2 regions of the Conyzicola sp. genome follow, and region 2 is predicted to be linked to the other one. Evidence: predicted binding sites of a transcription regulator. Region 2 holds the regulator's gene; the other holds the start of a gene.

Region 1 (13,399 bases), on a different contig from region 2:
CATTGTGTAGTCCTTGTTACTAGGGGTACGGGGTGCCCGGCTGGCCACTCCGCTGTGGTGCGAGGGATGAGGTCTCAAGAGACCCCGAGTTGGCCGGAGAGCACCATGACGGCTGCGCCGCGCATGACGATGTCCTCTCCGAGGGTTGTCATCCGCAGAGTCAGATCGCCATGGAACTCGGCCATCGTCCTCGCGCGGAGTGTCTCGATGGTCGCCTCGGCGAGAGGGCCATCAAGTAGTTCGGTCGGTCCGCTCAGCACTACCTCTGCGAGGTTGAGGGCACCGACCACGGGAGCGAGCGCGATGCCAAGTCGCTGGCCGGCCTCCCGAAGAATCTGCAGCTTCTCGTCATCCGAACCGGATGCCGCGAGCGCGGCCTCCAGTCGCGGCACAGCCAGCCACGTCTCGAGGCAGCCGTGCTTTCCGCACGCACAGGCGGCTCCGCCGTCTGTGCCGACCACCACGTGCCCGATCTCGCCAGCCGCGAACCGGCTGCCGAAGAGCGGGGTGCCGTCGAGCAGGAGACCGGCACCGACACCGTGGCCGACCTTGATCAGCATCATGTCGCTGTCGGCATCGCCGAAGCTGTGCTCGGCGAGGGCGGCGGCATTGGCGTCGTTGATGACGATGACGGGAAGCCCGAAGCGGTCGGCCAGCACCTGCTGCAGCGGCTCGCCGCTCCAGCCGAGGTTGGGGGCGCTCAGCACGATGCCGGCGAGGTCGACGACACCGGGCGAGCCGACGCCGATGCCGAGCACGGGAAGGGTCGCTGCGTCGACGAGCGACTTCACCAGGTCGACGACCTTCGCCGTCGCCTCTCTCCCCATGCTGCCGGCGAGGGGCAGCTCTGCACGCGCGATGACCTGGCCGTCGAGGTCGAGCAGTGCGCCGCGAAAGACGGAGTAGCCGCTGAGATCCACGCCGACGATCTGGAAGGCCTCGCGGTTCAGGTCGAGGAGCGTTGCCGGCTTGCCTGGGCGTGCATCCTCTCGCTGCCCTGTCTCGATGACAAGGCCCTCGGTCATGAGCTCGGCGATGAGGTCGGAGACCGTCACGCGGGTAAGACCGGTCTCGCGCGCGATGTCGGCCCGGCTCTGCGTGCCGGCGCGGTAGAGGGTCTGCAGCACGAGCGAGCGGTTGTGGCCGCGTGCGTGCTCTGGCAGGACCTTGGTGCTCGGGCGAAGGGCGCGACCGGTGGCGAAGGGGCGGCCTGCCGCTCCCGTGCTTCGCTGCATCTCGGTCGTCATGTTTGTTAGTAAAGCTTACGAACTAACCACGCGCAAGCTTTTCCACCAAGTTCGTTAGGAGGCTTTACATACTCGTAATAATCGAATTCCCAGCGAGCCCATCGAGGATTCCGCCATGCTTGCCAGTAGCCACGACTCCGCTCACAGAACGAAGGCAGAACACATGACCTCCCTGCAGACGAAATCCGCACTCGCCGCACTCGCCATGCTCTCGCTGACCACCGTCGCCGGGTGTGCGACCACCGCTCCGGCGACCGGCGCCGACGACGCCAGCGACTCCCCCGCCACCACCTCTGGCGAGTATGCCGACGGCACCTACACCGAGAGCGGTGACTACCAGGCCCCGAGCGGCACAGAGACGGTCGAGGTCACCCTCACCCTCGCCGACAATGTCATCACCGAGGTGACGGTCGTCGGCGACGCCACCGACCCACAGGCCAAGCTGCACCAGGGCGAGTTCTCCGACGGCATCGCCGCCGTCGTCGTCGGCAAGAACATCGACGAGATCTCGGTCGACAAGGTCGGCGGGTCATCACTCACGAGCGGCGGCTTCACCGCGGCCGTCGAGGCGATCAAGGCCGACGCTGCAGAATAGCCAGCGCCCGCACGCCCTGCACTTCGAGGCGATCGGCACGACCTGGCAGCTCGACACCGACCTGCCGGTCTCGCCAGCCGTGCAGCAGCAGATCGCCACGCGGGTCGAGCAGTTCGACCTCGCCTGGTCGCGGTTTCGTGACGACTCGCTCGTCTCGCGCATCGCCACGACGGCGGGCAGCTGGACCCTTCCGCCCGAGGCGGCCGCACTGCTCGACGTCTACCGCCGCCTGTACGAGGCGACCGACGGGGCCATGAGCCCGCTCGTCGGGCGCTCGCTCGAGACACTCGGCTACGACCGCACCTACTCGCTGCGGCAGAGCGGGCCAGCGGTCGCGACGCCAGCCTGGGAAGACGCGATCGCGTGGGATGGATCGGTGCTCACCACGCTGCGCCCTGTCACGCTCGACATCGGGGCAGCGGGCAAGGGATACCTCGTCGACCTTGTGACGGAACTGCTGCTCGCCGCCGGCCACCGCGACGTCATCGTGGATGGCAGCGGCGACATCCGTCACGCTGGTCCCTTGCCGATTCGCGTCGCCCTCGAGCACCCGCTGGATGCGAAGCGGGCGATCGGCATCGCGAACGTTCGCAGCGGGGCAATCTGCTCCTCCGCAACCAACCGGCGCTCCTGGGGTGCCGGGCTGCACCACGTGATCGACGCCACAACGGGGATGCCGACCACCCGCGTCATCGCCACCTGGGCCATCGCCGCGACCGGGCTCGAGGCCGACGGGCTCTCGACCGCGCTGTTCTTCGCCGACCCCTCGCGGCTGGCAGAGCAGTTCGACTTTCAGTACGTGCGCATGCTGGCAACGGGAGCGATAGAGTTCTCGCCAAACCTCGACGGGGAGTTGTTCACATGAAGCAATGGCTCGATCGCATCACCGGCGTCGTCACCATGTACCGCCTCATTCTCGTCAGCCTCATCGTCATCGCGGCGATCGCGCTGGTGCTGTCGCTGCTCGGGCAGCTGTCGGTGCAGCCACTGCCGCTCCTCGCCTCCGCCGTCGTGGCCATCGCCGTCACCACCGGGTCGAACTGGCTCATCGCCCGGCTGCTGCGCATTGCGCCGCACGCCGACTCGTCGCTCATCACCGCCTTGCTCGTCTTCGTCGTTCTCGCGCCGAGCGCGGATGCCGCGGGTCTCGCCAGCATCGCCATCGCGAGCGTCATCGCGAGCGCCTCGAAGTACGTGCTCGCCGTGCGCGGCCGCCACATCTTCAACCCCGCCGCCGTCGGCATCTTCGTCGTCACGCTGCTCGCCTTCGGCGGCGTTCCCGGCTTCAGCTATGCGAGCTGGTGGCTCGGCACCCCCTATCTGCTGCTGCCCGTCGCCATCGCCGCGTTCGCGATCCTCTACCGAACCCAGCGGCTCACCCTCGGGCTCGTCTTCCTCGTCGTCGCAGCACTCTCTGTCGTGGTGCGCTACATGCTCGTCGGATCGTCGCCGCTCGATGCGCTCTCCTACCTCCTGCTCTCCTCCCCCGCGGTGTTCTTCGCCGGCTTCATGCTCAGCGAGCCGCTGACCCTCCCCCCACGCCGCTGGCAGCAGCTCGCCGAGGCCGTGGTCGTCGCCCTGCTCTTCACCGTGCCGTTCGGCGTCGGGCTCGTCACCAACACCCCGCAGTTCGCACTGCTGGTTGGCAATGTCATCGGCTTCGCCTTCGGGCAGCGCCGCGCCATCCGGCTCGAGTTCCTCGGCAAGACCCAGCTCTCGCCGACGACGTGGGAGCTCGCCTTCCGGCCGTCTCGGCCCGTTCGGTTCATCCCCGGCCAGTACATGGAGCTCACCATTCCGCACCGCAAGGCCGACTTCCGTGGCAGCCGGCGCTACTTCAGCATCTCGTCGGCACCGGCACCGGATGCCCCCATCACCTTCGCCCTCACCACGCCAGAGAAGGCGAGCAGCTTCAAACAGGCACTGCTCGACCTCGAACCGGGTGCCACCATCCAGGGCACCGGGGTTGGAGGCGACTTCGCCCTCCCCCGCGACACCGCAGAGCCGCTGCTGCTCGTTGCCGGCGGCATCGGCATCACGCCGTTCGCGAGCCAGCTGGCCTCCGCGACCGCCGCGGGCGAGCAGCGCGATGTCGTGGTGGTCTACTCCACGAGCACGACGGGCACCCCGCCGTACGCCGACCTGCTCACCCAGTCGGGTGCCCGCGTCGTGCTGTTCAGCCCGACCCCGCCGTCACCGCTGCCGACCGGATGGGTCTACGGCGGCGAGGGGCGCGTCACCCCGGAGCGCATCGCAGCGCTCGTTCCGGATGCCGCGGGCCGCCGCGCCTACATCTCCGGCCCTCCCGCCCTCGTCGCAACCCTGCGCGCCGCCCTGCGCGGGCAGGGCGTCAAGCGGGTGCACGCCGACTACTTCTCCGGGTACTGAGCCGCGAGATCGCGACCTGTTCGCCCTCAGAAAACTCAGCAATTTTTAAGGCGCGATCTGGTTAATCTCTGTACATGAGTCACAGTGACTCAAGTTTGAAGGAGTGATCACAATGGCAGTTCTCTTTGACCCGTTCCGCGAGCTGGACCGCGTTGCAGCGAGCATGCTCGACTCTCGGCAGGGCCCGCGCCTCATGCCCATCGACCTGTTCCGTGACGGGGACACCTACGTGCTCAACGCCGACCTCCCCGGGATCGACCCCGGGACGGTCGATGTCGACGTCGACGGCCAGCTGCTCACCATCCGCGCAGAGCGCACAGCACGCAGTCGTGATGGCGTGACGTGGCTCGCGAGCGAGCGACCCAGCGGCAGCTTCCACCGCCAGTTCACCCTCGGCGAGGGCATCGCGAGCGAGCACATCAGCGCGAGCTACGAGAACGGCGTGCTGAGCGTGACGATCCCGGTCAGCGAGCGCGCCAAGCCGCGCAAGATCGCGGTGTCGACCGGCGCGACGGTGCGGCAGCCGGAGGTAGCGAGCTAGTCCACGGGCATGGACCGGGCTCCGTGGATGCGGACGGAGCCCGATCCACGGTCCTGAACTTCACCGAGGGAAGGGCGATGGAGGGCGTTGCAACCGATTCGGCTGACGGTGCGGGCGCTCATCGCCGGGTCACCTCGGAATGGCACGGCCTCGCAGCCAGATCGAACGCCACCGAGGTCTTGGGTGCCGATTCCATTATCGCACCGCGAACGCAGAAGGGCCCCGACGAAAATGTCGGGGCCCTTCTGCTGTCCAGCTATGACCGCTGGAGACTCACGACTCAGGCGCCGAGGCGCGCCGCGAGGTTCTTGTCGAGGGTGTCGAGGAACTCCTCGGTGGTCTCCCACTTCTGGTCGGGGCCGACGAGAAGCGCGAGGTCCTTGGTCATGTGACCGGCCTCGACAGACTTGATGACGACATCCTCAAGCGTCTCCGCGAAGGTCGCGAGCGCCGGGTTGTTGTCGAGCTTGGCGCGGTGCGACAGGCCGCGGGTCCACGCGTAGATCGAGGCGATCGGGTTCGTCGAGGTCGGCTTGCCGGCCTGGTGCTGGCGGTAGTGCCGCGTGACGGTGCCGTGGGCGGCCTCTGCCTCGACGACAGATCCGTCGGGCACAGACAGCACCGACGTCATGAGGCCGAGCGAGCCGAAGCCCTGGGCGACGGTGTCGGACTGCACGTCGCCGTCGTAGTTCTTGCATGCCCAGACGTAGCCGCCCTCCCACTTCATGGCAGAGGCCACCATGTCGTCGATGAGGCGGTGCTCGTAGGTGAGGCCGGCTGCGTCGAACTTCTCCTTGAACTCCGACTGGAAGATCTCCTCGAAGATGTCCTTGAAGCGGCCGTCGTATGCCTTGAGGATGGTGTTCTTCGTCGAGAGGTACACCGGGTAGTTGCGGCTGAGCCCGTAGTTGAGCGAGGCGCGCGCGAAGTCGATGATCGACTCGTCGAGGTTGTACTGCACCTGGGCGATGCCGTCGCCGGGGGCCGCGAAGACCTCGAACTTCTGCGGCTCAGAGCCGTCGTCGGGCGTGAAGCTGACCTCGAGCTTGCCTGATCCCTTGAACAGGAAGTCGGTGGCACGGTACTGGTCGCCGAAGGCGTGGCGGCCGATGATGATCGGCTTGTTCCAGCCCGGCACAAGGCGCGGGATGTTGGAGATGATGATCGGCTCGCGGAAGATGACCCCGCCGAGGATGTTGCGGATCGTGCCGTTCGGCGACTTCCACATCTTCTTGAGGCCGAACTCCTCAACGCGGGCCTCGTCGGGGGTGATGGTCGCGCACTTGACGCCGACGCCGTGCTTCTGGATGGCGTGGGCGGCATCGATGGTGACCTGGTCGTCGGTCGCGTCGCGGTGCTCGATGCCGAGGTCGTAGTACTCGAGGTTGATGTCGAGGTACGGGTGGATCAGGGTCTCCTTGATCTTCTGCCAGATGATGCGGGTCATCTCGTCGCCGTCGAGTTCGACAACGGTGCCTTCGACCTTGATCTTTTCCATGCGTGTTTCCTCCTGAAGTAAGCCCGAAACAGCTTACCGCGACGCACAAGTATCTCGACGTCGAGATACTTCGAGACAGGATCGCGACGGGAGGGTACCGTGTCTTACATGGGTGACCTCCGGCTCGAAGAACTGTCCGCCGCCACGATCGTCGCGGCCAACACCCTCACGCTGCGCCGAGGGCAGGAGCAGTTCGTGACTCCCCCCTCCTATGCGATCGCCGATGCCTACATCAATCCGGTGACCTCGTGGCCGCGCGTCGTGCTCGACGGTGACACCGTCGTCGGCTTCATCCGCGGCAACTTCGACCCCGACAGCGACCTGCCGGAGTTTCGCAGCTGCATCTGGCGCATCAACGTCGCCGCCGACGCCCAGGGCGCCGGCATCGGCAAGTTCGCCGTGCTGGCACTCGCCGAGGAGGCGCGCTCCCGCGGCTTCGACGAGCTCACCGTCATCTGGGAGCCCGGCGAGGAGGGGCCAGAGGAGTTCTTCCTCAAGGTCGGCTTCGAGATCACCGGGCAGACCCAGTACGGCGAGAACATCGGCACCCTGAAGCTCTAGGGTGCCCGCCTCCCCCGAATTCGTCGAGCGCGTGCTGCAGCTCGTCGACAGCATCCCGCCGGGCCGCGTCATGCCCTACGGCGAGGTGGCCGCCGCGCTCGGATCCCGCGCCTCGCGCGCGGTGGGGCAGGTGATGGCGCACTACGGCTCTGACGTGCCGTGGTGGCGCGTCATCCGCGCGAGCGGGCATCCGCCGCTCGACCACGAGCAGGAGGCGCTGCAGCACTACCGTGCGGAGGGCACCCCGCTCGTGTGGGGCAACTCTGGCTATCGCGTGAACCTCCGCATGGCACGGCACCGCCCCTAGCCGCCCGGCCCGCTGGCCACCCCTCCCGCCCGGCCTTCCGAAATGACGGAGGTGCGGCATCCAGTTCATTTCTCAGCCCTGAAACCAGGCGCCGCGGCGGTTCACTACTCCGTCATTTCGGAAGAGGGAGCGGGGATTCGCACAGATCTCGACGACGACGGGTGGCAGGCGATACCGCGCCTGCAGGCTCTGCGCATGAACTCGATCTACTACGACGTCTGGCGACGAGGCGGCGTTGCTGCCACGCATGAGTTGCTGCGCGACGGGCACACGTCCCACTCGCTGACACGCGCCGTCAGGCGAGGGGAGGTCATCCGAGCGCGGCAAGGGCACTACTGCTGTCCGGAGCTGAGCGCCCGCCAGGTTGCAGCTGTGCGAGTCGGGGGAAGGCTGACGGGCATGGCCGCGGCATCCGAGCACGGCTTCTGGACACCCGCGGGCACAACGCTGACCGTGCAGGTCTCCGCCCATGCGCGAGCGCTGCGCACCCCGGAGAACCCGAGACAGCGGCTAGCGACACGACCCGGCGCCGCCACAGCTCGCTGGGGCTCATCCACCCCCACGGGTACTCGCAGTCTGGTCGACCCAGTGACGTGCCTGATCGAGGTTATTCGCCACCATCCGCCTCTCATCGCGTTCGCCGTTGTCGAGTCGGCCCTCTACGGTCGCGCGGTCTCGACATCGCAGTGGGCCCGGATCCTGGCTGCGCTTCCGAGACGAGAACGACGGGCGCTGGAGCACGCCGCCGGGCTCAGCGAGAGCGGCGGCGAGTCATTGTTGCGATTCCACATGCTCGAGATGGGATTCGCACTTCAGCAGCAAGTGAGCGTTCCGGGAGTCGGTCGGGTGGACTTTCTCGTCGGGGACGGCTTGGTGATCGAGGTCGACGGCGCCCAGTTTCACACCGACCACACTGCCTTTGAAGAGGATCGGCGACGGGATGCGGTGCTCACCGCGGCAGGATTCCGGGTGTTGCGCTTCAGCTATCGCCAGATTGTCGCCCGCTGGCGTGATGTGGAGGCCGCGATTCGCGCGGCAGTGGCGCGTGGTGACCACATCCGCCCGCGGTCGTCCGTTCCGAAATGACGGATATACGAGGGAGCATGGCGGACGTCGTGAGGAGGAGCACTCCCCCTCCGGGGAGTTCTCCGTCGTTTCGGAATGCATCCGTGGGTGTCGCGCTTGGGCTGAGGGGTCTATCCCCCAGACGGGGGTGGTGCTACGGTGCAGCGATGACCCAAGAACACGACCCCGTCTCAACTAACCCCGGCCTCTACTCCGTGCTGTTCGAGAACGAGCGCGTGCGCGTGCTCTCCTACGAGGACACCCCAGGAACCGTCTCGACGCCGCACCGGCATCCCGACAGCGTGATGGTCACGCTGAGCGGGTTCAGCCGGCGGCTCTCGATGGGCGAGCGCAGCTTCGACACCGTGCTGCCCGCCGGTGCCGCAGTGTGGCTGCCGGCCCAGGAGCACTTCGGCGAGAACACCGGCGACACCGACACGCGGGTGGTCTTCGTCGAGCTGAAGGAGCCGGCAGACAACCCTGTCGCCCCCGGCGGACCCCCGCCGCTCGGGCCGCAGTAGCCAGCACCCCTTCCGGTTGCTATGGTGCTGCAAGCGCTTGCAGTGACGCGAGCGCAGCGAGGGGCGACATGCGCAGGGCAGCGACGGCAGCGGTACTCATCGGCATGCTTGCCCTGGCCGGGTGCTCGCAGCCCGCCGCCTCCTATGACGGCGGCGATGCATCGAGGGATGTCGGCATCCAGCTGTTCCAGTGGAACTGGGAGTCGATCGCCCGCGAGTGCACCGACACTCTCGGCCCCGCCGGTATCGCCTGGGTGCTCACGAGCCCACCGCAGGAGCACATCGCCGGCTCGCCGTGGTGGACGGCGTACCAGCCGGTGAGCTACGACATCGAGTCGCGCCTCGGCACGCGCGAGCAGTTCTCCGACATGGTGTCGACGTGCCACGAGGCTGGCGTCAAGATCATCGCGGATGCCGTCATCAACCACATGACCGGCCAGGACAGCGACGGCGAGGGCTGGGCGGGAACGCCCTATGGCCACTACGACTACCCCGACCTCTACACCGAGGACGACTTCCACCACTGCGGGCTCAGCGAGAGCGACGACATCACCGACTACTCGAGCGCCGGCAACGTGCAGAACTGCGAGCTCGTGAACCTCGCCGACCTTGCAACAGAGAAGCCGTCGGTGCAGAAGACCATCGCCGGCTACCTCAACGACCTTCGCTCGCTCGGGGTCGACGGGTTTCGCATCGACGCGGCCAAGCACATGCCAGCCGAGGATGTCGCCGCCATCGTCGAGCTCGTCGACGGCGACCCCTACATCGTCAGCGAGGTGATCCGCACCGACGGCGAGCCAATTCAACCGGAGGACTACCTCGACTCTGGCGACGTCTTCGAGTTCGGGCTCGCATACCAGCTCGTGCCATGGCTGAAGACGGGGCAGCTGTCGAACATCAGCAGTGTCGACTCCTACGGCTTCGCCCCCTCGGAGCAGGCCCGCACCTTCGTCGACAACCACGACACGGAGCGCAACCGCCAGACGCTCAGCTACCGCGACGGCCCGCGCTACCTGCTTGCCCAGTACCTGCTGCTCGCAAGCGACTACGGCAGCCCGGTGCTGTACTCCGGATTCTCGTTCACGATCAACAACAACTCGCTGCCGGTGGAGCCCTCTGGCGCCGTCTCCGACGTCGCATGCGCTGACCAGGCTGCCGCATACGCCGACGGGCTCTGGCTGTGCCAGCACCGCTGGCCCGGCGTGCTCGGCATGGTCGGCTGGCGTGCGGCGGCCGACGGCGCCCCCGTGAGCGACGAGTGGAGCGAGGGCGACGCCTATGCCTTCGGCCGCGGCCCTGCCGCCTTCATCGCGCTCAACGCCGCCGACGAGCCGCTCACGCGCACCTTCGAGACCTCGCTGCCCGCCGGCACGTACGACGACGTCATCGGCGGGGGCTCGGTCGAGGTTGCCGCCGACGGGTCGTTCGAGGCGACGGTTCCGGCGCTCGGAGCGGTCGCCATCCACGTCTCGTAGCCGCACTGTCATCCGCAAGGGTGAGACTGGTCGCGACGTGCGGGCGATGCGGGATGGATGCCGCTGCCGCTGCACTTAAGGCATGGACAGTTTCGACACGTGGCCCCTCATCCTCGCTCCCGTGATCGGCGCGATCGTGGTCTGCGCCGTGGTGATCGTGACCGCCGTGACGCGGTGAGCTGCCATCGAATGGCGACACGCCGTACGGCCTCCTTCCCGCTTGACTCATTCGAACATATGTTCGAACATGGAGCATGCCCGCCGCAGCCGCCTCCGTCTCTGTTGAGAGGATCGACGAGGTGCGCGAGCTGCAGGCGCGCATCAGGGCCATGCAGTCGACGACGCTCGACTCCCGGGCTCTCGATACCTCGCCGACCGTCGCAGGGCTGCTGCCCGGCGGCAGTCTGAAGACCGGGGTCGCTTACGTCATCGAGGGCTCGACCAGCCTCGCGATGGCGCTCATGGCCGGGCCGTCGCAAGCCGGCGCGTGGTGCGGCGTCGTCGGTGTTCCCACCTTCGGCACCGAGGCGGCGAAGGCTGCCGGCATCGACCTCGAGCGGCTCGCCCTCGCCCCATACCCCGGCGACCAGTGGCTGCCCGTCACCGCCGCCCTCGCCGACGTTCTCACCGTCGTGCTCGTTCGCCCGCCGCTGCCCCCGAGCGACGGCAGCGTCGCCCGGCTCATGGCACGGCTGCGCGAACGCGGCACGACCCTCATCGTGCTCGGCCAGTGGCCTGATACAAGCTGGCCGGGCGCTGAAGCGCGCCTGCGAATAAGGCGTAGCCAGTGGGGTGGCCTTGGCGACGGCCATGGCCACCTCACGTCAAGAGAGCTCGTAGTGGAGGTGGCTGCGCGCACCGGCAGCCCGCGAGAGCGGATGGTGCAGCTGTGATCCGCACGATGCTCGCCTGGTGCCCCGACTGGCCCGTCATCGCCGCCTCGATCGAGGGCGGCTTCTCTGCCGACGGCCCCATCGCTGTCGTCGAGAAGGGGCTCGTCTTCGCCTGCTCCGCCGCCGCCCGCACCGACGGGGTGCGGCGCGGCATGCGCATGCGCGAGGCACAGGCCCGCTGCCCCGACATCGAGCTCGTGCCATACGACCGGTCGGCCGACAACCGCCTGTTCGAGCCCGTCATCGCCGGCGTCGAGGCGTCGATGGCCGGGGTGCAGCTCGTGCGGCCCGGCATGCTCGCGATCCGTGCGCGCGGCCCGGCCCGCTACTACGGCGGAGAGCTGCCGGCGGCGCGGCTGCTCGTCAGCCGCCTTGCCGAGCTCGGCGCACCCGGCGCGAAGGTCGGCATCGCCGACGGGCCCTTCGCCGCAGAGCACGCCGCCCGGCGCGCATCGAACGTCATGATCATCGCCGAGGGCGCCTCCCCCACCTTCCTCGGCTCGCTGCCGATCGAGGCGCTCGGCGACGCCGCGCTCAGCCCGTTGCTGCGGCGGCTCGGCATCCGCGATCTCGCCACCTTCGCCGCCCTCCCGGCGACGAGCGTGCGCGAGCGCTTCGGCGCAGCCGGCGCCATGGCGCACACGCTCGCCGCCGGCCTCGACCCGCGCGGAGTCGTTGCACGCACCCCGCCGCGCGAGCTCGTGGCGAGCGTCGACTTCGAGCCGCCGCTCGACCGCATCGACCAGGTGGCCTTCGGCATCAAGGCGGCGGCCGACGCACTCATCGCCGAGCTCATGGCCTCCCGCCTCGCCTGCACAGAGCTGCGGGTCATCGTCACGACAGAGGGCGAGTCGAGCGAGCGCACCTGGCTGCACCCGCGCTGGTTCACCGGAGCGGATGCGGTCGACCGCGTGCGCTGGCAGCTGCAGGGGGCTGGCAGCGCCGCCGGCAGTGGCCTGCAGTCACCCGTGACCCGGGTGCGGCTCGAGCCGGCCGTCGTCGACGAGCTCGGCAACCACGAGTCGGGCCTGTGGGGCAACGGCCCAGACGAGGGCGTGCACCACGGGCTCTCCCGCGTGCAGGGCATGCTCGGCCACGAGGGCGTCGTGACCGCCGTGCTCGGCGGCGGGCGGCTGCTCGCCGACCGGCAGGTGCTCGTGCCGTGGGGCGACCGGCCCGATCCGCGCCTTGCGCAGGCGGCTGCAAAGCCGTGGCCTGGCCGGCTTCCCGACCCGCAGCCGGCAACCGTGTTCGCCCAGCCGACACCCGTGGTGGTGCTGGGTGAGGAGGGAGCGGAGATCGAGGTGAGTGAGCGGGGGCAGCTGATCGGGCATCCGGTCTGGTTCTCTGCGACGGGAGCGCGCAAGGACGCGACGCGGGTCGCCGCGTGGGCTGGGCCATGGCCGGTGCGCGAGCGCTGGTGGGATGCCGACGCGGCCCTCAGCGTCAACCGCTTCCAGGTGGTCGATGGGTCTGGCTCCGCGTGGCTGCTGCTGCTCTCGGGCCGGGACTGGGTGGCCGAGGGGAGGTATGACTAGCCATGGGCTGGAACAACCCCGCCATGCCGTGGGGTGAGCTCAACCGACTATTGAGCGACCCCGCGCGGCCGGGCCAGGAGCTGCCGACCGGAGCCGACGGGGGCGACAGCCCCGCGTGGTCGCGCAAACGCCAGCCGTATGTTCCTCCCGCCTCGTACGAGCCGGGCAGCGTGCCGTACGCAGAGCTGCACGCGCACTCGACCTTCAGCTTTCTCGACGGCGCGAGCCAGCCAGAGGAGCTTGCAGAGGAGGCGGCGCGGCTCGGCCTGCACGGCCTTGCCCTCACCGACCACGACGGCTTCTACGGCGTCGCGCGCATGGCGGAGGCTGCGGAGAAGTACGCGCCGCTGCAGACCATGTTCGGCGCGGAGCTCTCGCTCGGCCTCACCAAGCCGCAGAACGGCGAACCAGACCCGCAAGGGTCGCACCTGCTCGTGCTCGCGCGGCAGCAGCCCGGCTACCACCGGCTGAGCGAGATCATCACGACCGCCCAGCTCGCCGAGGGCGCAGAGAAGGGCAGCCCGGTCTACGACCTGGACGATATTGCGGCGAAGGCGTCGGGCGACCTGCTCATACTGACCGGATGCCGAAAAGGGTCGGTGCGCCAGGCCCTCCTCACCCAGGGCGAGCAGGCTGCCGCCCGCGAGGTGGATCGCCTCGCCTGGCTGTTCGGCAACGACAACCTCGTCGTCGAGCTGATCGACAACGGCGACCCGCTCGCCTCCGACCACAACGACGCGCTCGCGGCGATCGCGCGGCGGCGGCGGCTC
Region 2 (12,398 bases):
TTGCGATGACCGGAGGCGTCGGTCTGTTGCCCGATCACCGGAGCGAGAAGGGCGACGAGGATTCCCGCCGCACCGAGAACGTAGCCGTACGTGCTCGACAGGCCGGCGATGCCGCGCTGGTAGGCGTCGGCATCCTCGCCGAGCGCAGCAACGTCGGCGGGAAGGAACGCGTCGGTGGTGAGGTAGAGCGCGGTGAAGACGAAGGTGAGGATGACGGAGTTGAACGGCTGTGTCGCCCAGTCCCACAGTGCCCACGACACCACCTGCTTGCGGGGAACGACCGTGTCGGCTTGGAGGTCGAGGGCGACGACGCCAACCGCGAGGGAGTTCGCTGCGGTGGGGATCTTCTTCGCGGGCTGCTTCGGGGCGCCATTGTCCGTCATGGTCACAGGCTAGTCGGGGGGAGTGAACGGCGGGTATCCACCTTTTCGGGGTGCGGCATCAGGGTTGAGCCATTACCACTCAACTTTCAGGCTCAGAACTTGACACGATGCGCGCGAGGTTTCAAACTTGATAAGGCGCAACTCAACCCGCCGCATCTCCAGCAACACCGCCGTAGTGCATCGCAGATAGAAAGCAGACCCCTTCCATGGCAAGAGCAGTAGGCATCGACCTCGGCACCACCAACTCCGTCGTCGCAGTACTCGAGGGCGGCGAGCCCTCCGTCATCGCGAACGCCGAGGGGTTCCGCACGACCCCGTCGGTCGTTGCCTTCACGAAGGATGGCGACGTTCTCGTCGGCGAGACCGCGAAGCGCCAGGCAGTCACCAACGTCGACCGCACCATCTCGAGCGTCAAGCGCCACATGGGAACGACGTGGACGACAGATGTCGACGGCAAGAAGTACACGCCGCAGGAGATCTCGGCCCGCATCCTCGCCAAGCTCAAGCGCGATGCAGAGCAGTACCTCGGCGAGCCGGTCACCGACGCCGTCGTCACCGTTCCCGCCTACTTCAACGACGCAGAGCGCCAGGCCACCAAGGACGCCGGTGAGATCGCCGGTCTTAACGTGCTGCGCATCATCAACGAGCCGACCGCCGCAGCCCTCGCCTACGGCCTCGACCGCGGTAAGGCCGACGAGCTCATCCTCGTCTTCGACCTCGGTGGCGGAACCTTCGACGTCAGCCTCCTCGAGGTCGGCAAGGACGACGACTTCTCCACCATCCAGGTGCGCTCGACCGCTGGTGACAACCGCCTCGGCGGCGACGACTGGGATCAGCGCATCGTCGACTACCTGATCACCCGCTTCAAGGAGACCACCGGCGTCGACGTCTCGAAGGACAAGATCGCCAAGCAGCGCCTCAAGGAGGCGGCTGAGCAGGCGAAGAAGGAGCTGTCCTCGTCGGCCAGCACCAACATCCAGCTGCCATACCTCTCGCTCACCGAGAACGGCCCGGCCAACCTCGACGAGAGCCTGACCCGCGCCAAGTTCGAGGAGCTCACGAAAGACCTGCTCGAGCGCACCAAGAAGCCGTTCCAGGATGTCGTGCGCGAGGCCGGGGTATCGATCGCCGATGTCGCACACGTCGTGCTCGTCGGTGGATCGACCCGCATGCCAGCAGTCGTCGAGCTCGTCAAGACGCTCACCGGCGGCAAGGAGCCCAACAATGGCGTCAACCCCGACGAGGTGGTCGCCGTTGGCGCCGCCCTGCAGGCCGGCGTTCTCAAGGGAGAGCGCAAAGACGTTCTGCTCATCGACGTCACCCCGCTGAGCCTCGGCATCGAGACCAAGGGCGGCATCATGACGCGCCTCATCGACCGCAACACGGCTATTCCGACGAAGCGCAGTGAGACCTTCACGACCGCGGACGACAACCAGCCGTCGGTGGCCATCCAGGTCTTCCAGGGCGAGCGCGACTTCACCCGCGACAACAAGAACCTCGGAACCTTCGAGCTGCAGGGCATCGCACCGGCCCCGCGCGGAATTCCCCAGGTCGAGGTGACCTTCGACATCGACGCCAACGGCATCGTGCAGGTCTCCGCGAAAGACAAGGGAACCGGCAAGGAGCAGTCCATCACGATCACCGGCGGCTCGTCGCTCTCCAAGGAGGACATCGAGCGTATGGTCCGCGAGGGCGAGGAGCACGCCGCAGAAGACAAGGCGCGCCGCGAGGCGGCCGAGATCCGCAACACGGCAGAGCAGCTCGCGTACTCGACAGAGAAGCTCATCGCCGATAACGCCGACAAGCTTCCGGATGACGTGAAGACGAACGTGCAGGCCGACGTCGACGCACTGAAGACCGCGCTCGCGGGCGATGACGAGGCAGCGGTCAAGGTTGCTGCCGACAAGCTCGCGGAGAGCCAGCAGCAGATCGGCGAGGCACTCTACGCCCAGAGCGCCACCGCGTCGGCTGGCACCGGAGACGAGGCCCCGACGGCTGGCAGCGACGAGGACATCGTCGATGCCGAGGTCGTCGAGGACGAGCCAGAGACCGGCACCAAGTAGCCATGGCCACCCACCCGAGGAGTGGCAAGGGGCAGGACCCGGAGCCGGAAGACGACAACACCCCCGAGGCGGTGGATCCGATCGTGCACGACATCAACGTCGCGGCGGAGGACGAGCCGACACCGGAGCCAGATGCAGATGCTGTCATCGACGAGGTGCTCGACGGACTGGCCGAGGCCGAGCCGCTGAGCCCGGAGGACGCGGCGCTGCTCGACGTCGCTGCGACGGATCTCGTCGCAGAGATGCGATCAGACATGCTGCGCGCCCAGGCCGAGCTCGTCAACTTCCGCAACCGGGTGGAGCGCGACCGCGCGGCCAACCGCGATGCGGTGATCGCCGACGTCATCCGGTCGCTCCTTCCTGCACTCGACGACCTGTCGAGAGCAGAGAAGCACGGCGATCTCGAGGGAAGCCCGCTCGAGATCGTGGCGACCAAGCTGCGCTCGAGCCTCGAGCGCTACGGCCTTCGCACGGTCGGCGTCGTCGGCGAGCCCTTCGACCCACACCAGCATGAGGCGGTCGTTCAGCTGCCGACAGCCGGCGTGACGGTGGAGACGGTCGCCGACGTGATCGACCCCGGCTACGCGCTCGGGGAGCGGCTGATCCGCGCCGCCAAGGTCGCCGTCTCGACGCCAGAGTCCTGAAACCACGCCGATGGCTAGCCAGGACTGGTTCGACAAGGACTTCTACAAGATTCTCGGTGTCTCGAAAGACGTCTCCGACGCGGACCTGAAGAAGACGTACCGCAAGCTCGCGCGGCAGTTCCACCCCGACTCCAATCCCGGTGACGCTGCGGCAGAGGCGAAGTTCAAGGAGATCAGCGAGGCGAACTCCGTGCTCTCCGACCCGGAGCAGCGACGAGAGTACGACCAGATGCGGGCGATGGGCAGCGGCGCGCGCTTCAGCGCCGGCGGTCGCCCCGGTCAGCCGGGCGGCTTCGAGGATGTCTTCGGCGGCATGTTCGGCGGTGGTGCCGGCAACGCGAGGCAGCGCGGTCGCAACGCGCAGTTCGAAGACCTCTTCGGTGGCATGTTCGGCACCCCGACGGGCGGCTTCGGCGGGTTCGGCGGGCCGACCAAGGGGCGCGACCTCACCACGACCGTTGCCCTCGACTTCATCACCGCGATTCAGGGCGACACCGTCAAGCTCGAGCAGGCCAACGGCAGAACGATCACGGCCAAGATTCCGGCCGGGGTCGCCGACGGGCAGAAGATCAAGCTCAAGGGCAAGGGAGAGCCGAGCCAGGATGGCGGGCAGCCCGGCGACCTCGTGCTCACCGTCGAGGTGAGAAAGCACCCGGTCTTCGAGCGCGATGGCCTCAACCTTCGCGTCGACGTTCCTGTCACCTTCGTCGAGGCCGTGCTCGGTGCGACGATCGAGGTTCCGACCCTCGGGGGTGACCCCGTGAAGCTGCGCGTCGCTCCCGGCACCCCGAGCGGTCGCGTGCTGCGGGTCAAGGGTCGCGGCGTCACCTCGGCCAAGGGCGTCGGCGACCTGCTCGCAACCGTGCAGGTCGCGGTGCCGAGCCACCTGCCCGGCGAGGCCGCCACGGCGCTTCAGGCGTTCGCCAAGGCCATGCCAGAGGAGAACCCCCGCACCGAGCTGCTCGCGAGGGCGCGGTCGTAGCGATGGACGAGAACTCCCCGGTCTTCGCGATCGCGGTCGCGGCAGAGCTCGCGGGCATGCACCCGCAGACACTGCGCCAGTACGACAGGCTCGGCCTGGTGAGTCCAACGCGCACGGCAGGCAAGTCACGGCGATACTCGATGCGCGACGTGGCGCAGCTGCGGGAGATTGCGGCACTGAGCGCTGAGGGGCTGAATCTCATCGGCATCCAGCGCATCATCGCCCTGGAGAACGCGCTGACCGAGTCGACGCGGCGGGTGAGCCAGCTGGAGCACGCCCTCGCCAACGAGATGCTCGCCCGCTCGGGCCGCCGCGTCTTCGCCGCCGGATCGCACGGCGACATCGTTCCGCTGCGCTCCGGTTCGCGCGGCGAGCGCTCGAACCAGGTCGTGCTGTGGAACCCACTGCGGCGGCAGGTGCCGCCGAGTGAGTGACCAGGATGTGACCGAGCTGGCGTTCCCCCCAGCCTCCTACTTCATCGCGAGCAGCCGACTGCGCCCAGGCCTCGACGGCGGGTACACCGTCGCCACGATGCGCAGAGCGCTGCAGTTTGCCGAGGTCGGCGGTGTGCAGCCCGTGCTGCTGGCGTTCGACTTCTCCCCCGACTACGAGTGCTACACCCGCGAGTTCGTCGAGCTCGGGCTGGCGACAGAGGCCACGGTCATTCGCAGCCTCTACCAAGACCTACGCAACGAGCCGTCGATCATCCGCTCGGTGGTCGCGCCCGTCGAGTCCCCCGCGATTTCGACGGCGTCTGTCACCGAGACGACCGACCTGGATGCCGACGGCCGTCCATGGCGCACCATCGCCACCGGCGCCGACGGCGTCATCACCCACACCGACTTCCTCGACCGCAATGGGCAGCCGCTGTTCCGCCTTCCCTATATCTCCGGGAGGGCCGACTGGTGGCGCAGTGTGATCCTCATCGACGTCTTCGACGACGGGAAGGTCATCGGACAGCTGCACGGGTTCGCGCAGCTGTACCAGGCGTGGATGAACCATCTCGTCGCGCAGGTCGACGGCCCAGCGGTCGTCGTGGTCGAGGCGCGGCAGGTTGGGGAGATGCTGATCGGCCCCCGCGACTACGCGCTCGTGCACACCGTGCACAACGCCCATACGGCCGCCCCGCACCACTGGGACTCGCCGATGGACGAGACCTGGACGGGCTGGTTCGACACCATCGACGGCTATGACGCGATCATCTGGCTCACCGACCAGCAGCGACAGGATGCAGAGCGCCGGTTCGGCGCCCATCGTCGCGCCGTCGTGATCCCCCACCCCGCTGAGCCGCTCGCGCAGTTCCCGCCGACTGCCGACCGGGATCCAGACCTCGCCGTCATGGTCGCCCGGCTCGCAGAGCAGAAGCGCATAGCGCACGCCATCCGGGCCTGGCCGACCGTGCTCGCGGCTCGACCGAGCGCACGGCTGCAGATCTACGGCGAGGGTGTGCAGCGCGGCGCGCTCGAGTCGCTCATCGCCGAGCTCGGTGTCGGCGACAGCGTCACGCTCATGGGCTACCGGGCGAACGCGTCGGAGGTGCTGCTCACGGCCGGGCTGCTGGTGGTGTCGAGCAACTACGAGGGGCACAGCCTCGTGGTGCTCGAGGCCTTCTCGCGCGGCTGCCCGATCGTCTCCTACGACATCAGCTACGGCCCGGCTGAGACGATCGTCGAGGGCGTCAACGGCCTGCTCGTGCCCGCGGGCGACTACGAGGCGCTCGGTGCTGCTGTCGGTTCGGTCATCGGCGACGCCGATCGTCTCGCCGAGCTCTCGCGCGGCGCATACGACTGGGCTGTGGCCCATGGCAAGGAGATGTCGATGGGGCGCACCCGCGACCTGTTTCTGGCGGTGCTCGCCGATGATTGACTTCGACGCGCTGCGGCGCTGGCCCGACATCGAGGCAGACAACCTCTTCGCCTTCGACGCGAGCGACCGGCTCATCCTCGAGCTGGCAGCGCCATTGATCGCGGATGCCGCACCTGGCTCTGTCGCGGTGGTCGGCGACAACTACGGTGCCCTCACTCTCGGTGCAGTCTCGCTCGGGGCACGGGCTGTTCGCGTGCACCAGGACGACCTCGTCGGCGAGCTCGCTCTGGCAGCCAACGCCGCCGGAGCGGGTGGATTCGAGAACCATCCGCTGGGGTCGTCGCTGCTCGCGGGTGCGACCCTCGTGCTGCTGCAGCTTCCCCGCGGTCTCGACGAGCTTGAGGAGGTGCTCGACGCGATCGCGCGCTTCGCCGACCCGGCGGTCACCGTCATCGCGGGTGGGCGTATCAAGCACCTGACGCCGACGATGAACCCGGTCATGCTGCGCTTCTTCGAATCGCTCGATGTGTCGCTCGCGCAGCAGAAGTCACGGGCCTTCACCCTTCGCGGTCCTCGCGCCGTCGCAGAGCCGCGGTTTCCCGTTACAGAGTTCCACCGTGACATCGACCTGTGGGTCGGGGCGCATGGTGCGGTCTTCGCCGGATCCTCGATCGATATCGGCACCCGGGTTTTGCTCGGTGCGCTTCGCACGGTGGGGCCGACGACCGGTGTCGCGATCGACTTGGGCTGCGGCTCTGGCGTGCTTGCGGCATCCATCGCGCGTCTTCGACCGGGCCTGCGCGTCATCGCGACCGACCAGTCGGCCGCGGCCGTCGCCTCAGCCTCCCTCACCGCTGAGCTCAACCACCTGGCCGACCGCATCAGCGTCGTTCGCGACGACGGCCTCGTGAGCCAGCCCGACGCCTCGGCAGATGTCGTGTTGCTGAACCCACCGTTCCACATCGGCGCGGTCGTTCACACCGGGCCAGCCCACCGCCTGTTCTCCGATGCTGCCCGTGTTCTGAAGCCCGGTGGCGAGCTCTGGACGGTCTTCAACTCGCATCTTGGCTACCGGCAGGCTCTCGCGAGGATGGTCGGTCCGACCGATCTCGTCACGCACACAGAGAAGTTCATGGTGACGGTGTCGCGAAAGGGTGGCAGCTGAATGTTCCTTAATGGTTCGCTAGGAGCGATAGGGCGTGGCGACGCATCCATCGACCGCGTAAACTTGAGTCGATCAAACTCAACTCTGCCAGATCACAGTCAGCGAAAGGGCTAGCGCTCCGTGGCCAACATGCAGGGTGCCCCCGGCACCGACGAAGAGCAGAAGACTGCGCTCGAGAAGTACGGCGTCGATCTCACCGCCATTGCGCGCAGCGGCAAGCTCGATCCGGTGATCGGTCGAGACGCCGAGATCCGTCGCGTCAGCCAGGTGCTCACCCGCCGCACCAAGAACAACCCCGTGCTCATCGGCGAGCCCGGCGTCGGCAAGACCGCTGTCGTCGAGGGTCTCGCCCAGCGCATCGTCGCGGGCGACGTTGCCGACTCTCTGAAGAACAAGCGACTCGTCTCCCTCGACCTCGCGGCGCTGGTGGCCGGCGCCAAGTACCGCGGCGAGTTCGAGGAGCGCCTCAATGCGGTTCTCGCCGAGATCAACGAGGCAGAGGGCGAGATCATCACCTTCGTCGACGAACTGCACACCCTCATGGGTGCGGGTGGCGGCGAGGGCTCTGTTGCGGCATCCAACATGCTCAAGCCCATGCTCGCCCGCGGCGAGCTGCGCCTCATCGGCGCGACGACGCTCGACGAGTACCGCCAGTACATCGAGAAGGATGCCGCACTCGAGCGCCGCTTCCAGCAGGTCTTCGTCGGCGAGCCGTCGGTCGAGGACACGGTTGCCATCCTGCGCGGGCTCAAGGGGCGATACGAGGCCCACCACAAGGTGACGATCGCCGACAGCGCCCTCGTTGCCGCGGCATCCCTCAGCAACCGGTACATCTCCGCCCGGCAGCTTCCAGACAAGGCGATCGACCTCATCGACGAGGCGGCCTCCCGGCTCAAGATGGAGATCGACTCTTCTCCCGTAGAGATCGACGAGCTCAAGCGCAGCGTCGACCGACTGCGCATCGAAGAGCTCGCGCTCAAGAAGGAAAAGGACTCGGCCTCGAAAGACCGGCTCGAGAAGCTGCGCATCGACATGAACACCCGCCAGCAGGAGCTCGACACGCTCGAGCGTCGCTGGCAGGCAGAGAAGTCGAGCCTTCACAGCGTCGGCGACCTCAAGAGCCAGCTCAACCAGGCTGAGATCGACCGCGACCGCGCGATGCGCGACCAGGACTGGCAGCACGCGTCGAAGCTCAACTACGAGGTCATCCCCTCGATCGAGAAGGCGATTGCCGAGGCGGAGCAGGTCGAGCAGCTCGGACCGCGCATGGTCAACGACCAGGTGACCGACGAGGACATCGCGGCCGTCGTGGCCGCATGGACGGGCATTCCCGTGGCGAAGCTCAAGCAGGGCGAGACCGAGCGACTGCTCAGCCTCGAGACGGAGCTCGGCAAGCGACTCATCGGGCAGAAGGATGCGGTCAAGGCCGTCTCCGAGGCGGTGCGCCGCTCGCGCGCCGGCATCTCCGACCCCGCCAAGCCCACCGGCTCCTTCCTGTTCCTCGGCCCGACCGGTGTCGGCAAGACGGAGCTCGCGAAGGCGCTCGCGGAGTACCTCTTCGACGACGAGAAGGCGCTCGTGCGCATCGACATGAGCGAGTACGGCGAGAAGTTCGCCGTGTCGCGGCTCGTCGGAGCCCCTCCCGGCTACGTCGGCTACGAGCAGGGCGGACAGCTGACCGAGGCCGTTCGGCGTCGGCCGTACAGCGTGATCCTGCTCGACGAGATCGAGAAGGCGCACCCAGAGGTCTTCGACATCCTGCTGCAGGTGCTCGACGACGGACGACTCACGGATGGACAGGGCCGCACCGTCGACTTCCGCAACGTCATCCTCATCCTGACCTCCAATCTCGGCAGCCAGTTCCTCACCGACCCGGCCCTCAGCTGGACGGAGAAGACCGACTCGGTGAATGCACTCGTTCGCCAGGCGTTCAAGCCGGAGTTCGTCAACCGCCTCGACGACATCGTGGTGTTCGCCCCACTGACGCAGGACGACCTCGGCCAGATCGTGTCGCTCTACATCGACCGGCTCGAGAAGCGGCTCGTCGAGCGGCGGCTGCAGCTGGCTGTCACGCCGAGTGCGCGCGCCTGGCTCGCCGATCGCGGCTTCGACCTCAACTACGGGGCGCGGCCGCTTCGACGGCTCATGCAGCGCGAGATCGACGACCGACTGGCGCGAGCGCTCCTGGCCGGAGACATCCGCGATGGCGACACGGTGATGGTCGACCTCGTCGGCGACGACCTCACGGTCAAGCGCTTCGACGACGCCGCCGCCTAGCTCACCCCTCCCCGTAGCTCCAGCTGCGGGCTCGGGGACGGAGTTGCAGTTGGGGCGGCGAAACTGTTTCTGGGGCGGCGAGCGTGCTGCGGCTAGGCGCGCAGCTTCGACATCGCGATTGCGCTGTCCATGACTATGCGGGTGAGCACGGCGTAGTCGAACTGACCTCGAGTGAGGTCGAGCGCGCTGCGCACGGCAATGCCGTAGGCGACGGGCCACTGCTGCGGGTCTGGCGCGCTGGCCCTGATGCTTGGCAGCAGCACGTCGAACGACGGGAGGTAGCCGCGCGGGGTGTCGTCGGCGGCGGAGCCCTCTGCGTACCTCGGCAGGCCGAACTGGTCGCCGCCGACGGTGGCGGCGCTGTGCGCGAAGTACTCGTTCGCATCGGGAACCTCTCCGCTGAGCTCGCGCACCTTCGTGCCGACAAGCTCCCAGAACGAGTAGCGGTGCTCGGCGAGCGGTCGGTTGATGGCGTCGCCGAACAGGTACTCGTCGCCGTTGGCGCCGGACACCTCGATGTAGCTGAGGCCGGCGTAGTCGGGATGCCCGGTCGCGAGTGCGTCGAGAGCGGCCAGCTGGCAGGCGTGACCGGCATGGGCTCCCAGCGCCGTGAAGAGGGACTCGACGTGCACGCCGCGCTCCGAGGTCATCGCACCGAGCATGCGGTCGAGGATGATGCCGGCCGCCTCCGCGGCCCCGTCGAGGAAGGCGGTGTCGGAGTTCGGTGGGGTGTCGCTCATGCTCTCATTCTCGATGAGTCGGGCCGTGCGGTCGCTTCTGCCCGCGAGAACCGACCGCGACGCCCGACGCACGAGGCCTCGGCGTCGCGGCGCGCGTAGGCTCGAACCATGCTTGCGACGATCATCCACGGCGACCACGACGTTCGACTCGAGGAGGTTGCCGATCCGCACCTCACCGACTCCGGCATCGACGCGATCGTGCGCGTCGTCGCGGCGTGCGTCTGCGGCTCCGACCTGTGGCCGTACCGCGGCGTCACCGACACCCCGAAGCCGCGGCGCATCGGGCACGAGTTCGTCGGCATCGTCGAGTCGGTCGGTGCCGCCGTGTCGAAGGTCAAGGTCGGCGACTTCGTCATCGCCCCCTTCTACGACTGCGACATGACCTGCGTGAACTGCCAGAACGGGGTCAGCACCTCGTGCCTGGACGGTGGATGGTGGGGCTCCGACGACAGACACGGCGGGTTCGCCGACGGCGCCCAGGGTGAGCGCGTGCGGGTGCCACACGCCGACGGGTCGTTGGTCGCGACTCCATCGCAGCCAGACCCCGCGCTCGTGCCGAGCCTGCTGACCCTCGCCGACGTGATGGGCACGGGGCACCATGCGGCCGTGTCCGCCGGGGTGACCGTCGGCTCGACGGTCGTCGTCGTAGGGGATGGAGCGGTCGGCCTGTGTGCGGTGCTCGCAGCCAGACGGCTGGGTGCATCCAGGATCGTTGCCATGTCGCGCAACCCGGAGCGCTCGGCCCTCGCGCGGGAGTTTGGCGCCACCGACATCGTCGAGGCCCGCGGAGCTGAGGGCGCGAAGGCCGTCAAGGCGCTCTTCGACGGCATCGGCGCCGACTGCGTGCTCGAGTGCGTCGGCACGAAGGAGTCAATGGACCAGGCGCTGCGCTCCGCGCGACCCGGCGGGATGGTCGGCTACGTGGGTGTGCCGAACGGCGGCCCAGAGCTGCCGATCGGCGTGATGTTCGGCACGAACATCGGGGTCAACGGCGGGGTCGCCCCCGTGCGCAACTACATCGACGAGCTGCTGCCAGAGGTGCTCGACGGCCGCATCAATCCCGGCCGGGTGTTCGACCTCGAGCTGCCGCTCGCGGAGGTCGCCGAGGCCTACGCCGCGATGGACGAGCGCCGCGCCATCAAGGTGCTGCTGCGGCCCTAGCCCCCAGCCAGCAGCTCGTCGCGCAGCTTGCGGCGCAGCACCTTGCCGATGATCGACTTGGGCAGCGCCTCCACCACGACGAATCGGCGTGGCACCTTGTAGGCCGCGAGCGTCTCGCGGGCGAAGGCCGTGATCGCCTTCTCGTCGAGCGAGGCGCCGGGCTCGAGCACGATCGCGGCAACGACATCCTCCCCGCTGTGGTCGCTCGGCATGCCGAGCACGGCGACCTCTGCGACGCCGGGGAACTTGTTGAGCGCCTCCTCCACTTCGCTCGGCGCGACGTTGAAGCCGCCGGTGATCACGAGCTCCTTGATGCGGTCGACGACGTAGACGAAGCCCTTCTCGTCGATGGTGACGATGTCGCCGGTGCGGAACCAACCGTCGGCAAAGACCTCTGCCGTCTCGTTCGGCTTGTTCCAGTAGCCGCTCATGACCTGGGGTCCCTTGACCACGAGCTCGCCGCGCTCGCCTGGGGCAACCTCGACGGTCGGGTTGTCTGGGTCGACGACGCGCACGAGGGTCGACGGCAGCGGAAGGCCGACGGAGCCGGCCACGCGTGAGGTGTGCACAGGGTTGGCGATGAGCACCGGCGAGGTCTCTGAGAGGCCGTAGCCCTCGACGAGGAACCCGCCGGTCTCCGCCTCCCACGGCTCCACGACCGAGGCGCGCAGCGGCATCGCACCGGAGATGGCGATCTGGATGCCCGCAAGCGACACCCCCTTCTCCGCCGCGCGTGCCTGCAGCCGCTCGTAGATCGGGGGAACAGCCGGAAGGAACGTCGGCGGCCGCTTCTTGATCACGGTGAGCACGAGGTCTGGGTCGAAGCGCGGGAAGAGCACGAGCCGGGCGCCCATGCTCATCGCGAACGTGAGGCACAGCGTGAGCCCGTAGGCGTGGAACAGCGGCAGCACCGCGTAGACGACGGAGGTGCCGCGCTCGACGGTCGGCACCCAGGCCCGGGCCTGCGCGGCATTCGCGGCAAGGTTGAGGTGGGTGAGGGTCGCGCCCTTGGGGTGGCCGGTGGTGCCGCTCGTGTACTGGATGAGCGCGACATCCTCGACCCCCGGACGAGGAACGGATGCGGCAATCGGCTCATTCTTGACGAGCTGCTGCCACGAGATGGCGCCCTTCACCCGCTCGGTCAGGGCCGCGCGCGACTCGCGAGCCTTCTTGATCG

What was found. Region 2 encodes HspR, which represses chaperone genes until heat shock. Its sites were predicted from a motif close to AAGTTGAGTCNNNNNGACTCAACTT; they were not measured.
Region 1: the regulator HspR is predicted to act here: its motif matches at 4,302-4,326, upstream of AC14A7_RS07135 (Hsp20/alpha crystallin family protein).

The regions. Positions count from the first base shown of each region.
Region 1 covers NZ_JBXMIS010000080.1:737-14,135, reverse strand. The annotation lists gene AC14A7_RS07160 (extracellular solute-binding protein) at 1-3, opposite strand, end outside; gene AC14A7_RS07155 (ROK family transcriptional regulator) at 75-1,247, opposite strand; gene AC14A7_RS07150 (FMN-binding protein) at 1,411-1,842, shown strand; gene AC14A7_RS07145 (FAD:protein FMN transferase) at 1,832-2,707, shown strand; gene AC14A7_RS07140 (FAD-dependent oxidoreductase) at 2,704-4,230, shown strand; gene AC14A7_RS07135 (Hsp20/alpha crystallin family protein) at 4,343-4,771, shown strand; gene AC14A7_RS07130 (NADP-dependent isocitrate dehydrogenase) at 5,052-6,269, opposite strand; gene AC14A7_RS07125 (GNAT family N-acetyltransferase) at 6,378-6,830, shown strand; gene AC14A7_RS07120 (MGMT family protein) at 6,832-7,137, shown strand; gene AC14A7_RS07115 (endonuclease domain-containing protein) at 7,537-8,223, shown strand; gene AC14A7_RS07110 (cupin domain-containing protein) at 8,370-8,723, shown strand; gene AC14A7_RS07105 (alpha-amylase) at 8,792-10,198, shown strand; gene AC14A7_RS07100 (hypothetical protein) at 10,453-11,091, shown strand; gene AC14A7_RS07095 (DNA polymerase Y family protein) at 11,088-12,629, shown strand; partial or broken gene AC14A7_RS07090 (PHP domain-containing protein) at 12,632-13,399, shown strand, end outside.
Region 2 covers NZ_JBXMIS010000050.1:1,801-14,198, forward strand. The annotation lists gene AC14A7_RS04670 (MFS transporter) at 1-383, opposite strand, end outside; gene dnaK (molecular chaperone DnaK) at 590-2,446, shown strand; gene AC14A7_RS04680 (nucleotide exchange factor GrpE) at 2,449-3,090, shown strand; gene AC14A7_RS04685 (DnaJ C-terminal domain-containing protein) at 3,101-4,072, shown strand; gene AC14A7_RS04690 (heat shock protein transcriptional repressor HspR) at 4,075-4,506, shown strand; gene AC14A7_RS04695 (glycosyltransferase) at 4,499-5,938, shown strand; gene AC14A7_RS04700 (class I SAM-dependent methyltransferase) at 5,931-7,043, shown strand; gene AC14A7_RS04705 (ATP-dependent Clp protease ATP-binding subunit) at 7,164-9,320, shown strand; gene AC14A7_RS04710 (hypothetical protein) at 9,413-10,060, opposite strand; gene AC14A7_RS04715 (zinc-dependent alcohol dehydrogenase family protein) at 10,169-11,221, shown strand; partial or broken gene AC14A7_RS04720 (AMP-binding protein) at 11,218-12,398, opposite strand, start outside.